DNA from 2 places in the Psychrobacillus sp. FSL K6-2843 genome. Region 2 is predicted to be linked to the other one. Evidence: riboswitches for the same ligand, from Rfam matches in the RefSeq annotation. Region 2 holds a riboswitch; the other holds the start of a gene.

Region 1 (3,421 bases), 1.0 Mb from region 2:
TTTATTTAGGAGGGCATCATAAAGGGATTGCTCATCTACGATTCCGCCACGTGCAACATTAATAAGAGCAGAGGTTTCCTTCATCAATCCTAACTCTTTTTTTCCAATCATCCTTTTAGTTTCTGGAGTTAGAGGCGTCAATATTACAACAAAATCAGATTCTTGCAATAATGTTTCTAGCTCCACATATGTAAAGTTATTTTGTTGCTCTGCCTCTAATTTTCTTGTTCTATTATGATATAAGACTTTCATATTAAAACCCTTCGCACGTCTTGCTACCGCTTCACCGATTCTTCCCATGCCTATGATTCCTAACGTAGCTCCAAAAACGTCCATTCCCGTCAGCTGCATCGGTGTCCATGATTTCCATTTACCTGCACGAATATCCTGTTCTGCTTCGGTAATACGACGAGCAGTAGCCAATAACAACGCAAAGGTTAGGTCTGCAGTTGTCTCAGTTAATACACCAGGAGTATTTGTTACCATCACCCCTTTTTCTTTCGCTGCTTCCACATCAATATTATTGAAGCCAACCGCTAGATTACTGATAATTTTTAAATTCGGTAGACTTTCTATAAGTTCCCGGTCCACTTTATCAGAGAGAACAGTCCACAGGGCATGGACGTCCTTTGCTTCCTTTTTTATATCTTCATAATCCATTGGAGTTTCCTCGCTGTGCCACATATTCACCTCAAATTTTTCTCTTAATGGCTGTACAATTTCCTCCGGTAATTTTCGAGTAATAAAAATTTTGTCCATTTAGTTTCCTCCTTATGTTTTCTGATAATTTAAGCATGGACGATTAGAGAAAAGAATTCAACCATATTTACAATTATATTTTTATACGCTATACTGTGGGCACATAAAGAAAACAAATTGTGTAAATTTATACACAACTGTAAAACTACATACCGTTTCTGCACTAGGGGTGCCCACTTTGGCTGTGATGAGAGCTTTTTAGCTCCGATCCCTTATTACTCGATCAGGATAATACCTGCGTGAGGAAGTGCGGTGACTTTCCTTTTTTCATAAGGGTTAGTGGCTGCATCTTCACGGATGTAGCTTTTTTTTATGAAAAAATTGAGGGAGGTTTTTAGGATGGAATGTGGTTTAAGTCCAATTGTAGGGTTTCGTTTTTCCCTACATCCGATGAGCAATGAATTTGTAAGTATTATTAAAGGTGCACTACAGAATACAGATGTATCCAATGTGTGGATGCATACGGATGATGTCTCAACCGTTATCAGAGGAAAACAAGTTCATGTATTTAATGTGGCAAAATCTATTACTCTGAATGCTGCCAAAACAGGGGTACATGTAGCTCTTTCTGGAACATTTTCAGCGGGTTGTCCCGGCGACACCACTGCTGACGTTTATTTAGACAAGGGAGATAAAGTGACAAATAAGGATGAAACAAACCAATATGTTTCTTCTCAATTTGCTTTATACCCTATGAACAATCCTAACTATATGGATGTGATCTACAGAGAGATTGAGCACGCTAAAGTGAAGGGTGTATTCAATGAATCTATGCATTATGCTAGCGGGATTCATGGGGATATCCATGACGTGTTTGCTTATTATGAGGCAGCCTTCAGCAGAGCTAGATCAGAAGAGCACAAGCATTTAGTGATGACTTTATCGATGAGCATTAATAGCCCTTCTCACGGAGATGACCTCCATGCTTAAATCATGGAAGCTAAAAGAAATTGTTTTAATGTCGGTCTTTGCAGTAGTGTTTGGGATTGTTTATTTACTCTTCCTTCATGTAGGAAACATTTGGTCTGGCTTCGTCGGACCAATCGCATATGAGTGGATTTTTGGTGTTTGGTTTATCGTTTCAATTATCTGTATGTACATCATTCGGAAACCTGGGGCGGCGGTTATCTCGGAAACTATCGCAGCAGCAATAGAGGTACTTTTAGGTAATGCCGTCGGGCCACGTCTTATCCTTTCTGGTGTCATACAAGGTCTAGGTGCCGAGGCTGTATTCGCCGCTACACGTTACAAACGGTTTGACCTTTGGGTTTTAATGCTTGCGGGAGCAGGATCCGCAGTTTTTAGCTTTGTGTATGGCTATTTCTTAGGAGGATTTGCCGTTTATACCACTGGATATGTAGTTTTCATGCTAGTTGTTCGTATTTTTAGTGGAACTCTCATTGCTGGTTTAGGTGGAAAAGCTGTAGCTGACGGCTTGCTTGCCACTGGTTCGTTAAGAGGATATGCTATTTCGCGTTCAAAAAAAGGTGATATTCGTGCCTAAAGTTATCCATTTTGAAGATGTCACCTTTTCTTATCCAGACAAGGATACTGCTGTTCTATCAAACTTTTCTATGTCTATCGAAAAAGGAGAGCGTGTCGTCATAACCGGACCAAGCGGCTGTGGAAAGAGCACTTTACTTTATTTGTGCAATCGTCTCTATCCAGAAAATTGCGATGGCATAGTGTCCGGTAGAATAGAACTTTTTGGTAAAGAAAATGATTCCTATCGACCTGGCGAGGTCAATCATCGTATCGCAACAGTATTTCAAGATCCCGATGCACAATTTTGTATGCCAACTGTAGAGGAAGAGCTTGCTTTTACTTTAGAGAATTTACTCGTCGCACGGGAAGAAATGGAGACGAAGATTTCTGAAGTATTGGAGTTAACTAGGTTAACGGATTATCGACATTCCATCATTCAATCGCTTTCTGGAGGTATGAAGCAAAGGGTTGCCACTGCTTGTGCAATGATTATGGAGCCAGAAATATTATTGTTAGATGAGCCTATCACCCATCTGGACCCGTATACCGCAAAACAATATATTGAATGGTTGGACTTACTTCAGCAAAAATCGAGTATAACCATCTTAGCGATTGAGCATAGACTCGACCTATGGGACAACTTCTTTCATCGAACAATTAAGTTAAAGGAAGATAGAATTCCGTATGAAAGCTATACCAAAAGGAAGAGCATGGTTCAAGCAGAAAAGTCTCTGCATGTGGAAAATATTAGTACAAAGCATTTTTTACAGCCAACTTCATTCTCTTTAAATAAAGGAGAAATCGCAGTGCTAGCTGGACCAAATGGCAGTGGGAAATCTACATTATTGAAGGCTCTTTCAGGTATTTTACCCTCTAATGGCAAAGTAAAGCCTAGCATGTTAGGCTATGTACCTCAATCACCAGAATTTTTGTTTATTACAGGGCAAGTGAAGGAAGAGGTTTCTTTCGGTGGTGTTCAAAATACGGAGGAAATGTTGGAGCGACTGAATTTATCTACTGTTTCAGATGCACATCCTTTTTCAATCAGTCATGGGCAAAAAAGGCGCCTAGCTATAGCCATTATGCTTTGTCAGAATCGTGAAGTGATACTGATGGATGAGCCTACTTCTGGCCAGGACTCCGCTACTTTAGCCGAACTGTTTAAAGTAATTGATAA
Region 2 (3,421 bases):
TCATTGGTGTCCCTCCGCTAAATATTCAAGTTGATTTAGAAAATTCATATGGAATGTCCCAATCGTTGAATACGCATTTGAGCTTGCTTGTTTATAATCACGAAGTAGATTCGCAAGATCTTCGAATTCATTTTCACAGCTTGCGAGCTCTGCTGCACAAAGGGCACTTAATAGACAGCCACTTCCTGTCATTTTCGTTACCTTTTCATGACCACCTACGATCCATTCTATTCTGATACCATCTGTAATCACATCTTGCTCACCTGTCACAATCACAAGACAGTTATATTTGTTTGCAACATGCATGGCCGTCTCAGCTACATCAAGTTCACCCACGCCACTATCGACGCCTTTTGCTTGCCAGGTAACACCTGCAATAGCCGCGAGTTCTCCGACATTACACCGAATTAGATTAATTTTAAGTTGTTGTAATATTTCCATCGTTGTTTCTAATCGAAAATTCGTTGCCCCTGCACCGACGGGATCAAAAACTATAGGAATGTTCTTCACATTCGCACTGTTTCCTGCTAGAAGCATTGATTTTATTGTCTGTTCATTTAATGTGCCGATATTTAATAAAAGCGCATTCGATTTTGATGCCATTTCCGCCGCTTCTTTAACCGCATCGGCCATCACAGGTGAAGCTCCTATTGCTAGTAAGCCATTTGCTGTAAAATTGGCCACGACATAGTTGGTGATACAATGCACTAAAGGTTTTTGTAGATTAATTTTTTGTAGGCTCATTCATATACACCCCTTTTGTCCAATTTTGCATCGTCCATGGCATTTCCCAAAACATCCACTCGTAATAACAGCTTTTTTCAAAATGTGCCTTTAAAACCTTTTGTTTCATGGGCTGTTCCTTCGCAAAACGATTTAACATCGACTTTTGCTTATTGATCGATTGAAGCATTTCGTCAGATGCATATAATGCAATCCATTGCGCATACAGCGGTATATTCGGACGAGCATACTTAAGCTGTTGCCCAATTTCTTGATAGAGCCAAGGGCAAGGTAATATAGCAGCAAATGCTTCTGTTACATCGCCATTATGTACTGCATTGTACATATGACTCACATAATTATAAGTAGCTGGTGCCACCTCAAAATTTTCAATTTCTTCGGCCGTTACATTTAAGTCTTGAAAAGTTGTACGGTGAAGCTCAAGCTCTGCTTCATGAATAAATCTCGCACTGTTTAAAAAGTACTGAATGTCCTCATCATTTGTTGCCTTTGCAGCTGCTAAAGCTAAGACTTTTGTGTAATGCTTTAAATAATACGCATCCTGTAGCATATAAAACTTGAACTTTTCGAGTGGTAAACTACCATCAGCAATACCTTGCACAAACGGATGGTTAAAACTAGCCTCCCAATAAAATTGCGTCTCCTGTCTAACTTTTTCACAAAACTCCATTTTTTTGTCCTCCTTAATTGGTGGACGTAAGTGCAAAAAAGGCGCCTCTAATAGAGACGCCCAAAAAGTGTAGACTACACCCATGATTGCTCCCTACGCCAGTGTTAACTGTCAGGTTCTAAGGGTCAGGTTTTAACCTTCTCAACACAATGTGTCCCCCCGCAATTAAAGTATTTGCAAAAGAAAAGCTCCACGTAAATAATACGCGGAGCTTAAGTAAGTACATATTGATCATCGTGTACTTTGCTCCCTACGTCCGTATTAACAGCCAGGTTCTAAGGGTCAGGTTTTACCTTCTCAACACAAACGTGTCCCCCTGCAAATTCATTTAATTACACTAAGTTTAACTGAAAGCACCACGGCAAACAAGATAATAATCACGACGTTTCAAGTACGAATTTAAAAATGAATCAAAGACCCTAGTAGATGTATTGAATTTATATCATAAGTAGGAGCTTCTTCCAGGCTTAATTTAGGTAAGAGAAAAATAAAAAAAACGAATTCCAAAATCAGAATTCGTTTGTGAAAACTTATGCTAGTTCCAGCCAAGCGACAGCTTCGCAATGTGTCGTCTGCGGGAACATGTCCACTGGTTGAATTTCCTGTGTCTTATAGCCTCCATCTTCTAAAATGCGAAGATCACGTGCAAGTGTTGCTGGGTTACATGAGACATAAACTACACGTTTTGGGCGTTGCTCTATGATTGTCGTCAGAAGTGCTTCGTCGCAGCCTTTTCTCGGAGGATCCACTACTAGAACATCTGCATTTTTTCCTTCCTTGTACCACCGTGGAATGACTTCCTCTGCTGGGCCAGCTTCAAAGTATGTGTTAGTGAAGCCATTTAGCTCTGCGTTTCTTTTTGCATCCTCAATCGCTTGAGGGACAATTTCTACACCCAACACTTGCTTCGCTCTTTGTGCTAGGAACAAAGAGATTGTACCAATTCCGCAATAAGCGTCAATCACTGTCTCGTCACCTGAAAGCTGAGCATAATCGAGTGCCTGTTTATATAATACTTCTGTCTGCTCTGGGTTTACCTGATAAAAGGAACGAGCAGATATTTCAAATCGGACATCTCCGATTAAATCCTCAATCGTTGGTTTCCCCCACAATAGGTTTGTTTCGTCTCCAAAGATAACGTTCGTATTTCTTGAATTGACATTTTGCATAATCGAGGTGACTTTTGGTTCTGCTTCTCTAATAAGTTCAATAATTGCTTCCTTCTTTGAAAGCTTAGGATGCTTTGTTACTAAAACGACCATCACTTCGCCAGTTGCTCTGCCTTTACGGACTACTAAGTGACGCAGCTGACCTTTTTTTGTGTCTTCATTGTAAGGGACTAAATCTAGCTCTAATGCCTTTTCCTTGAATGCTCTCATCAATCGATCAGCTTCATCCGATTGGATCAAACAAGTTGGAGTGTCTGCAATTCTGTGAGACTTCGCCTGATAGAACCCTGCAATCACCTTTCCATCCGCTAAACCAAATGGAATTTGAGATTTATTACGATATTCCCAAGGGTTGTCCATTCCTTTTACAGGTAATACTGGCGCATCAATCTTACCTAATCGTTGCATAACATTTCGAACCATATTTTCTTTCCATTTTAACTGACCTTCATAATTGATATGCTGGAGCTGACAGCCGCCACATTCATAAAATACCGGACATGGAGCTTCTACACGAAATGGGGAGGGCTCTACAATATTTAATAATTTGGCAAAGCCATAGTTCTTTAATGTTTTTAAAACACGTACTTCCGCTTTTTCATCTGGCAGACCACCATGTATGAATAGTGGATAGCCGTCGACCTTAGCAACGCCAGATCCATCATGTGTCAAATCCTCTATATAAACCGCTAACTGATCATTCTTTTTTACTGGTGTGTTCACTTTAAATCTCCGTTCTTGTGTAATGGATATTATTATATCAAATATAGGCGTCCAATAGTATCAGGTAGCTTAAGTGTATTAAATTTCTCACTTTTTTTACCCACAAAAAAAAGTA

What was found. A riboswitch is a leader RNA that binds a small molecule or an ion and turns the genes downstream of it on or off. The one in region 2 is predicted to bind thiamine pyrophosphate.
Region 1: another riboswitch for thiamine pyrophosphate. It lies ahead of MKY94_RS01275 (YkoF family thiamine/hydroxymethylpyrimidine-binding protein); the one in region 2 lies ahead of tenA (thiaminase II).

Annotation. Positions count from the first base shown of each region.
Region 1 covers NZ_CP152021.1:242,992-246,412, reverse strand. Annotated here, with positions in the region: gene MKY94_RS01280 (D-glycerate dehydrogenase) at 1-759, opposite strand, end outside; TPP riboswitch at 915-1,022, shown strand; gene MKY94_RS01275 (YkoF family thiamine/hydroxymethylpyrimidine-binding protein) at 1,099-1,689, shown strand; gene MKY94_RS01270 (ECF transporter S component) at 1,682-2,263, shown strand; gene MKY94_RS01265 (ABC transporter ATP-binding protein) at 2,256-3,421, shown strand, end outside.
Region 2 covers NZ_CP152021.1:3,361,303-3,364,723, forward strand. Annotated here, with positions in the region: gene thiD (bifunctional hydroxymethylpyrimidine kinase/phosphomethylpyrimidine kinase) at 1-4, opposite strand, end outside; gene thiM (hydroxyethylthiazole kinase) at 1-684, opposite strand; gene tenA (thiaminase II) at 725-1,414, opposite strand; TPP riboswitch at 1,488-1,585, opposite strand; TPP riboswitch at 1,645-1,742, opposite strand; gene rlmD (23S rRNA (uracil(1939)-C(5))-methyltransferase RlmD) at 1,945-3,306, opposite strand.